3 regions of the Paenibacillus sp. JT22N7 genome follow, and region 1 is predicted to be linked to each of the others. Evidence: riboswitches for the same ligand, from Rfam matches in the RefSeq annotation. Region 1 holds a riboswitch; each other region holds the start of a gene.
What was found. A riboswitch is a leader RNA that binds a small molecule or an ion and turns the genes downstream of it on or off. The one in region 1 is predicted to bind cyclic di-GMP.
Positions count from the first base shown of each region.

Region 2: it holds a riboswitch for cyclic di-GMP, as region 1 does, so the genes downstream of both, AC50Y5_RS19095 (fibronectin type III domain-containing protein) here and AC50Y5_RS29130 (glycoside hydrolase family 26 protein) in region 1, are expected to answer to the same signal.
Region 3: it holds a riboswitch for cyclic di-GMP, as region 1 does, so the genes downstream of both, AC50Y5_RS26695 (transglutaminase-like domain-containing protein) here and AC50Y5_RS29130 (glycoside hydrolase family 26 protein) in region 1, are expected to answer to the same signal.

Region 1 covers NZ_JBXENY010000014.1:35,016-38,126, reverse strand. Annotated here, with positions in the region: gene AC50Y5_RS29135 (mannosyltransferase family protein) at 1-992, shown strand, start outside; cyclic di-GMP riboswitch class I at 1,081-1,168, shown strand; cyclic di-GMP riboswitch class I at 1,247-1,335, shown strand; gene AC50Y5_RS29130 (glycoside hydrolase family 26 protein) at 1,420-2,367, shown strand; gene AC50Y5_RS29125 (glycosyltransferase) at 2,788-3,111, shown strand, end outside.
Region 2 covers NZ_JBXENY010000007.1:31,115-34,225, forward strand. Annotated here, with positions in the region: gene AC50Y5_RS19095 (fibronectin type III domain-containing protein) at 1-1,970, opposite strand, end outside; cyclic di-GMP riboswitch class I at 2,210-2,310, opposite strand; gene AC50Y5_RS19100 (class II aldolase/adducin family protein) at 2,740-3,111, opposite strand, start outside.
Region 3 covers NZ_JBXENY010000011.1:201,141-204,251, reverse strand. Annotated here, with positions in the region: gene AC50Y5_RS26700 (SdrD B-like domain-containing protein) at 1-299, opposite strand, end outside; gene AC50Y5_RS26695 (transglutaminase-like domain-containing protein) at 583-1,398, opposite strand; cyclic di-GMP riboswitch class I at 1,412-1,496, opposite strand; gene AC50Y5_RS26690 (hypothetical protein) at 1,856-2,317, opposite strand; gene AC50Y5_RS26685 (GNAT family N-acetyltransferase) at 2,554-3,048, shown strand; gene AC50Y5_RS26680 (response regulator) at 3,097-3,111, opposite strand, start outside.

The sequences.
Region 1 (3,111 bases):
TTGCCGAAAATGGCTATGATACGTATAACATCAACGAATCGCATCCTAGTGCAAATTGGGTGTTTTTCCCTTTATACCCTTTGTTAGTCTTTTTGGTGGAGTCTATTTCTAAATACGATGCGACAGTCGTGGGATCGGTTTTATCGAATTTGTTTTTGCTCGTATCACTTTTTTATTTTTATGGCATTTGTTTAAAAAGAGGACTGAAACAGGAGCACGCCCAAGTCGCGGTGCTGCTGCTGCTCATTTTTCCGACCGCCATCTTCTATGCCGTGCCTTATACAGAGAGCCTGTTCCTCATGCTGTCGCTAATGACCGTCTATTATGCGATGCAAAAACGATATTTTCTCGCGTTTCTGTTCGGGGGCTTGTCCGCTGTGACGCGCAATTTGGGCTTCGTCAACTTGTTTTTCGTTGTGGGTACGCTGTTGATCGAACACAGGCTGTACCGTTTCAAGTGGAAGGACACGAAGTATTTAGGCTATGCAATCATTTCGGCGCTGCCGCTAGCCGGTTATCTGTTGTACATGAAATGGCTTACTGGCGATTTGCTGGCTCCGATTACCGAGCAAAGCATCAACTGGTATCGCAAGACGGTTGCTCCGTTCTCGAACTATATTCATTTTATCCAAAAGCCTTATTTCTCAGGAAATGGCGGCTGGGAAAATGGCCTGCTTGCCTTTATTATCGCGAATGCCGTCCTCGTCATTTTTGCTGCCTTTCTTATTATGCGCTGGAAAGATATTCGCCGTAATGCTCATGAATGGCTGTTTTTTGCCTATGGATTGCTGCTTATGCTCATTCCGTTCGCCAGCGCCGAATTTTTGCAGAGCATTCCACGTTATGTCATGGTTGCGTTCCCCTTCTACATTTATTTTGCGGATGTGCTGAAAAATAATAAGGCGCTGCAAATGTTTTATTTCATGATGTTTTTCCTGCTTCATATTGTGTATGCGATTTGCTACTTTAATGGATATTTTTTCGTTGTATAAATTTATGAAAAAATAAATTGACGAAATTTGCGCTTAAGGTGTACAATAGCACCATATTACTTTAGCTCGTACTTTATACCTAGATCGTTTAACGAAAAGGCAAACTCAGGGAAACCTGATGTGCGCAAAGCTACAGGGGCTTCATTCCTAACGGAATATGCTCGCCAGCTACCGAATTCAACATCGATTCTTCCTTTATTAATCAAGGTAGACTTTGTTCTTTCGGGAGCAGGGACTATCTTTTTTTTATTGCTTACACGAAAAGGCAAACTCAGGGAAACCTGATGTGCGCAAAGCTATAGGGGCTTCATCCTTAAACAGGATATGCTCGCCAGCTGCCGAAGCCCGACATAGCCTCCTTTGCCTGATGAAGGTGCGGCGTGTTCTTCGGACCACGACCATCATTCGCTCGGGGGAGGAACTTACTATGAAAACTACAAAATTCGCTCTTACACTCCTTATGCTCGCTTCGACATTACTCTGGGCACTCCCTGCTAGCGCGCAAACCAACTTTTACAACGGAGCATGGATCGGCACTTGGCCGAACCAAAGCTTGAACAACATCGCTGCCTACGAGCAACTAATCGGTGGACACCAAGATGTTGTACATACTTTTGTCAACTCGAACCAAGGGATTAATGAATGGAAGGGCTTTATGGACTATGTAAATAATAATGGTTCGATTAACCTACTTACCCTTGAGTTTAAAAATAAAAATTACAAAGAATATTCGACTGCTGATATTAATAGAGGCGTAGTAGACGCTTACCTGAAACAAACGGCAAAACAACTGGTTAACTGGCAAGCAGCTAACAAAAACCCTGAAATTTGGCTTCGCATTTTCCACGAAGGCAATGGCAACTGGTACGGCTGGGGCGTTGGCGACAGCACAGTTAACACAAACGAGACTTACAAAGCGGCATTCCAACGTGTCGTTACGATTTTCAGAGAGCAAGGCGCAACGAATGTGAAATTCATGTACAACGTAAACGCTGAAAATGTTGGCAAAAACGCATCGTTTACAGCTATGTACCCAGGCGATGCTTACGTAGACCTGCTTTCGATCGATGGCTACAACTTTGGAACGAAAGAATCGTGGAGCTCGTGGAGAAGCTTTAACGACGTATTCTACGCTTCGTACCAAGCGCTGACAAGCATTTCGAGCAAGCCGATCATTATCGCTGAAACTGGCACAACAGAAAGCGGCGGCAGCAAAAACGAATGGGTTATTGATGCGATGAATCAAGTGCAATCGCCAGCGTACAGCCAAATTAAAGGCTTGATCTGGTTCAACGAGAACAAAGAGCTGGACTGGCATATCGATTCGTCGGCTGATAGCCTGAGCGCTTACCAAACGCTGCAAAAAACGCTTTAAAAGATTAGACGGGGCTAGTCGTCAAGTCCTGGTCTCAACTCTATCAAACACTGGCTGATATAATACTAAATAGGTATTCTGAGAAAACTCTAATTTCGCGTAAACCGCGTAAAATTAGAGTTTTTTCGCTTTTTTTCTACACTTTTGCCAATAAGATTACAATGTTAAGAAGAAAAATTAACTTTTAAAGGGGCAAGGATTGTGATAAGATAACTTTGAATTTGAGCCTTAGCCGCCAAAAATATCATATTTCCGGCCGATTTAACAAATATCGACAGCGAAATTAGACAGTATAGTCAATCCATGTTGTAGATTAGTCAGAAAAGGAATGGAATTATGGCGAATAAATAGAGCGCAAAGGATTGGGGTTATTTGAAAACAAAAGCTAGGTACATATTAACAACGCTATCCATTGCTATCATGATCGTGTATCTAGTATGGAGACTTGTACAAACACTCCCATCTGGCTGGTCATTAATTTTTGGATCGTTGTTACTATTTTTTGAAATCATTTCTATTTTTCAATCCGTTTTATTCCACATTCTTCTGCTAAAACCCACTGAAAGAAAGCCTGCGCCATTACCTGACAACCTTTATTCTGTGGATGTTACGATCGCTACCTACAATGAACCGCCATCCTTGGTTAGAAAAACCATACTTGCTTGTAAAAACTTGAATTATCCGGAAAATCTGTTAAACATTTGGGTGTGTGATGATGGAAAGCGAGCGGAAATGAGAGAATTA
Region 2 (3,111 bases), on a different contig from region 1:
TAAATGCTGCCATCCATTTCAACCTCATACCCATCTGCATTAAATGCAGTAGTCCAACCGACCTTCACCGCATTTTCAGATGGAATAGTCTGAATGGCAGGAGTTGCAAACGGAGATAGCTGACTAGCTGGTACAACCTCTTTCGCTCCTGAAGCGCTTTGCCATGATAAAATGGCTTTAGGCGATCCATTACGACTAACGTATTCCATTTGAATGTCAACCTTTTGACCAGCTTCTAAGGCAATAGAGCCAGTAAATAATTTATTTCCTTGCGCTGCCCACTCATCAATAATTAGAGTTCCATTCACATATAGTTTGACTCCGCCATTAACATCAGCCTCGAACGTATAATTTTCAGCGTAATAAGGCTGTATTTGTCCAGACCATCTAACAGAAAACCGTCCATCATTTAGGCCTGTCGAAGATACAGGAGCCTTGCCTTGCAAAGCGGGCTGCTCCAGCACCGTCGTTTTTTCACCATCCAAATTTTCCTCTGTAAAATATTCCGCCTTTAACCCTGCTGCCAAATATTTCAGCTTCGTTTCCCCTTCAGTACCGACACCGATGTTAATAATCGGTTTCTGATTAGCTGTAATACCGCCTCCGATGGCAACGATGCCTCCGGTCTCAATATTCAAGTGATTGTTGACATGCATATCGCCTTGAATAAATAAATCTCCACGTTTCACAGAAATATTGGCCTGCTGATTATTGGAAACCAAGCTGCCAACTACCATTTCCTCATCAATATTCATAGTTACATTTGTATTGATATGAAGACTTCCAGGTACAATGACTCTTCCTGCTTGTACATTAAGCAGACCACTGTTATAAGTAAGGCTCCCAGCTATGAAATTGTCCGCAATCGAGACACTAGAATTATTATTCAAGTGCAAGGAACCTTTAACCCACAGATTCCCTCCCATTGTCCGAGTCGAATCGTTAGGTTTTTTAATATCAATAGTCAGCTCAGTGTTCGCATTCATGCTCCCATTGACGACCAAAGTTCCATAAACCGTAATGGTGAGCTTATTATTCGTATTGATGCCCTCTGCGATAACATAAACCGGTTTCGTAGGAGAGCCCAATGTCAGTGAGGAATCTAAATTTAAATGGCCCACCGTCACAGCTACCATATCGCTGCTGCTGTTATTAATTGCTGCCTCCAGGCCTGAGGCACTGCAATTATTACAGGAAATAAATGAAGGATTGGATGCCGCCAGTTTGCTTTCCAAAGACGCCATTTCTGCATTCATGTAGCGGCTAATTTCCGGATTTAAATCGCCTACCCGGATAAAGGGAAGCGCATTATGCTCATTATTTTGATTGCCGGAAATAATAATTTTATTGCCCTGAAGCTTGTTTTGCTCCGCTGGCTTCCCAATTTGCGGTTTTGGAATCGTTTGGATGACAGGCTCCAGAGATTTAATTTCGATATATTGAATAGCTGTTGTATCTCCACTGCTGCCCGCATTGAGCGTCAGTTTCCCGTCAGCAATGACAACCCCCTTCTGAAAAGTTACTTGTCCACCAGCAGGCAGCTCCGTATTTTCCCAAAAAGTGTTGCCCTCTACATAAAGCGTATTATTGCTTTCATATACAGAGTTCCCGACACTGACCTTCACGTTATACCTGCCATTCGGCAGCTCAATCTCCCATTCACCGCCTTCTTGCACTTGAATAGAAGAGTTTAGAAGCGGCGCATCGTAGGTGCTTCCTGTAACCGTAGACTGCGCATGATCCATATTCCAACCGTAGAAGTATCCATTGTGTGGACCATACTCATCGCCATGGTCGGCCAAATAGCCATCTGCTGCTAAAGCATCAGTTGCTTTAAACTGAACATTAACACCTCGAAATGACGCGGCAGCCTCCGTGGAATTGCTCCAGATGGAAGGAAGGAACATTTGAATAATTAAAGATAAACATAATACTCTTATTACACCTTGCTTAATCTGACTAAAATACATTTGAATATCCCCCTCTATTAAGAAAAACGTCTGGCGGCGTCCTTTCTATTAGACGCCATCGTTTTGGCAAAACGTATAGAGAAAGTATGAGAAAATTCATATCCTTTCCTATACGTCAAGCGTAAACGGCTATCGCTGCTCTCTGGCGGCAAAGCTACCGTTTAGCGTATGAAATATAAGCCGTTTATAAGGATGAAACTTATAAATTCTTATATTTGCATAAAAAAAGCCCATTTACTTTTGGCGGCCCGGCTGTCATACGGCAACCATAATTATGGTTTTCCGTGAAGACCCGCGGCTTTGCGTCCCTGTCTTTCGATCAGGTTTGCCTTTATCAATTTCAATGGGCTTGTTGATTCTTAAACCTACATTTCTAGTAGTCTCCACGAAGACCCTCGACTTTACTCCCCCGCCTTTCGAACGAGTCTACCTTTCAGTTCAATTGATCTAATAGTTCTTTGTACTTAGTATATCGGTTGGATATTTGAAATTTTATACTACATAAGTCATGAAAATAAATATTTTTATTTGGCATGTCATTCCTCATTAACAGTGGACTCCTTATATTTAGTAAATTCTAGATCATACAACAGGAAGTTAATCCTATTTGAACTATTAAAAATCTTCCTATTTATCTCCTTGCAAATTATTAGTCGTATGATCAACAAAAAAATGCCCAACCCGCTAAACCACGGGCTGGACCTATCATTTCATATTTAAGTTCACTTTTTAAAACTCACATTACTATTAATTTAGGCAATATGGCCTACTACTTCAACCCAAAAGCCTGCTCCAGCTCCGCAATCCTCGACTGCTCCATATGCACAATAGCTCCAATGTTTTTCGCTGAAATGGTCGCTTTCGCGCTGTATTCGGCGACCTCCAGGCGGTCGAAGGCGTTCAGCAGGCTTTGCCCGGTGACGATGACGCAGTCATTTTCGGCAATGACGATGGGCGTGTTCTCCTGAAAAAGCTGCGCCGCCTCCTGCGGCTTCGTATACAAATCCCCATAAGGAAGCTTAGGAATATTCCGCAGCAAAATATAGCTTTCCGGAATCGTCCGCGAATCCAGCAGCTCCTCTGTCACCGCAAACGCCATAATATTAGGCGGATGCGTAATAATAATCGAGTTCACATGAGG
Region 3 (3,111 bases), on a different contig from region 1:
TCCCAGCCTCCATCCTCCCAGCCATCTACAATTTCAAATTGTGCCGGTACTGTATCAACAATCGTTACATTCTTACCGACATGAGTTGCTCCATCTGCCTGATACAAGATCGTATACTTGAAGGTATCTCCTACATTAACAGTGCTCACACTGGCTGTCTTTGTAAAAGTCAGCCCTGTAATCGGTCCTGCTGCCTGTACCGGTGCTGCGAATGGCTGTAATGCAGCTTGCAGCAGCAAAACGAGCAGCATGATCCAGGAAATCTTGTGCCTGATCGCTCTCTGTCTACTTGCGGGCATCTCATCAATCCTCTCTTTTTCTCTATCTCCTCTAGTTTCTCTCTTGTTGTGAATACCGATAATGCCTAGTACAAAAACATTACCTTACAAATACCACGTCATTTTCCATCCTCTTCCTCCTTGTATTCAAATAAGAAAATTATATCCAGCCCAACTGTACAAAAACTTTACAAGCCTCCCCTTTATCCGTCAGCTAAATAACTGCAAAAAAGCTTCGTCCATCCGATGAAGGATAGACGAAGCTTCTGTGTGTACCTATTGAGTTATATGTGTTTATTTCCGTTTAATAAACTTTAGCAGCCGTATAACGCGAGCTGTCTTTAATCATTTTGCCCGCTTTCTTGCTGTTCTTCAGGCCAGCATCAAGCGTCGTATCGATCGTGATCCATTTGCCGTCCAAATATACTTCATTCCAAGCGTGATAATTTGATACATCAGACGCTTTGCCCGTCACCATCTTGGCCGGAATGTCCAAGCTGCGAAGCATGCCTGCCATTAATGCAGCGTAGCCGTAGCAAATATCTTTCTGCGAACTAAAGGTACGATCGATTTGAGGCAAATAATCGTTGGTCACCTTAGCCGCAAGCTGATGATCGTAAGAAATATTCGCTACAATATAATTGTAAACCGCCGTTACCTTCTCGGTATCCGTCTTTGCTCCCTTAGTCAGTTCCAATGCTTTCTTAACCGCTTTGCTGTTGCTGCTCCAATCAATATTTTGTATGGAGTTCAAATAGACGAGGCTGCTGTCACTCAAATTCAAGGTAACTTTGCCTGTATGAACTGCTCTATATTTTTTTGTACCACTTACGTTTTCCAATAATGAAATCGTATAATCTCCATTGCCCAGTTGAAGCGCAAACCATTCTTCTGTCTGGTTTGTCCGGAGCGCATACGTATAATTTTTGCCGTCTTTGGCTACAACCAGCCTTGTATCTACGCCTGACTTGACCTCATAACGAATGCCGATGCTTCCTTTATCCACATTGGATTCGTCGAGCCAGCTTGTCCCAGCTGCCGCTGCCACTTGAGCAGTTGCTTGAGGGAACACGGACAGAATCAACGCCAGCAAAATCATAACCGTTAAACTTTTGCGCATAAAAAAAACTCCCTTCGGTGGCTAGGCTGCCATCTAATAATAGAGAAGGCCCTTTAGCTTTGCGTCCCTGCCTTTCGACAGGTTTGCCGTTATCGTGTAAAGTTTTGTAAGTGGTGTTAGGTAGAAAAACTACCTTATATTAAACTATGATTATCTCTAGTATATACCCATTATTTGCAATAAACAATACGTTAAATCTTTTTTATTTCCAGGCTGAGGCTTGTATTTTCTGGTTTTTCTTCATCCATCTCCGCTTTAACCGTTTCATAAAAGGCTCTTCCTTCCGCTCTTTAAGCATGCCCTTTACGTCTCTAAGCAGGAGCATATACCGCATTTCATCTTCGTGCTTCAAGCTTTGAAATTCTTTCAAATGTTCTGCGCCCATCTCGCTTCAACTCCATCATGCGTTTTATCAATCCTATGTCGGTTGATAAAATTCCGATACCCGAAACAGCGTTTAGCTGCTTTTGACCGTGTAAAACTTTTGGAATCTCCAAAACTTCCTTGGTCCTGTCGACAAATAAAGCCACGCAAAAAAATCACGAATACCATCATCTACGATTCCCTCATTGTACCGATAAAGCTGACGCTGGTAGTTCAGGCGGCATATTTCCACCCCGTCCCACCAAAAAGAAAACGTGTTCCGCTTATCATCATGCTCCAGAGTAATCATAAATTTCCCTTCCGAAAGCTGAAAATACTGCTTGTCATAAAAAAACAAAGGCCCCTCAGAAGTAGCTGTAATGCCAATAAAATGACCTCTATGATGGGTATAAAAGCCACGAACGATGGTGTAATCGGTCATTTGATTCAAATTCAGCTGTCGTAGGTGCTGGGCTCCCTCGCTTATACAGCAAGCCAGCTCAGGATAGCGAAAATGGCGAATGACATTCATTTGCCGCTTCTCGGTTATCATCATCTTCTTCAACCATTCCTTTGGACATGCTATTTTTTTGAAAATGAAGCTCGTAAAGCTTGTCCGTCTCCATTTTCACCTACTCCTCCATTATAAATAGGGCAACTCTACAATTTCTCGACAAAATCTCTGTTTAATCTCGCAAAACTTACAAAATAATAGGCCGCATAGAATATTGAATTTTTATTCCTTCAACAGTATGATAATTCAAAGGAATACTCAGAAAGGACTGCAGCCCTTTGGAAGAACAAAAACTTTGGACTAGAAGCGACGGATTTACAATTAGCACAAATAAAGCTTATTTGGATATTGAAACGATTTATAAATTTCTAAACGAGGAATCTTATTGGGCAAACGGAATTGACAAAGAACTTGTACAAGCAGCCATTGAACACTCCATTTTGTGCTACGGCATTTATCAGGGGAATCCGCTTAAGGAACAAGCGAAGCTAGTTGGTTTTGCGCGAGTTGTCACCGACCTTGTCCGCTTTTCCTGGTTAGGGGATGTATTTGTTATACCCGAGTTTCGAGGTATAGGACTTAGCAAGTGGCTATTAGAAACCATATTGGAGCACCCCAAACTAAAAGGAACAAGCTTTAATCTAGGTACAAAAGATGCTCAGACTTTATATGCCAAGTATGGTTTTAAGCCTCTCGAGCAAGTAGAAAGAAGAATGGCACGGCCATTGGATTGGAGAGCTATTTATGAGGGCTATGGTTTAAAAAGTCAATAGCACTCGCTTGCCCCTCCAATTATTTACCATTTTGTTTCCTTCACCAGTCTACAAACCATTAAC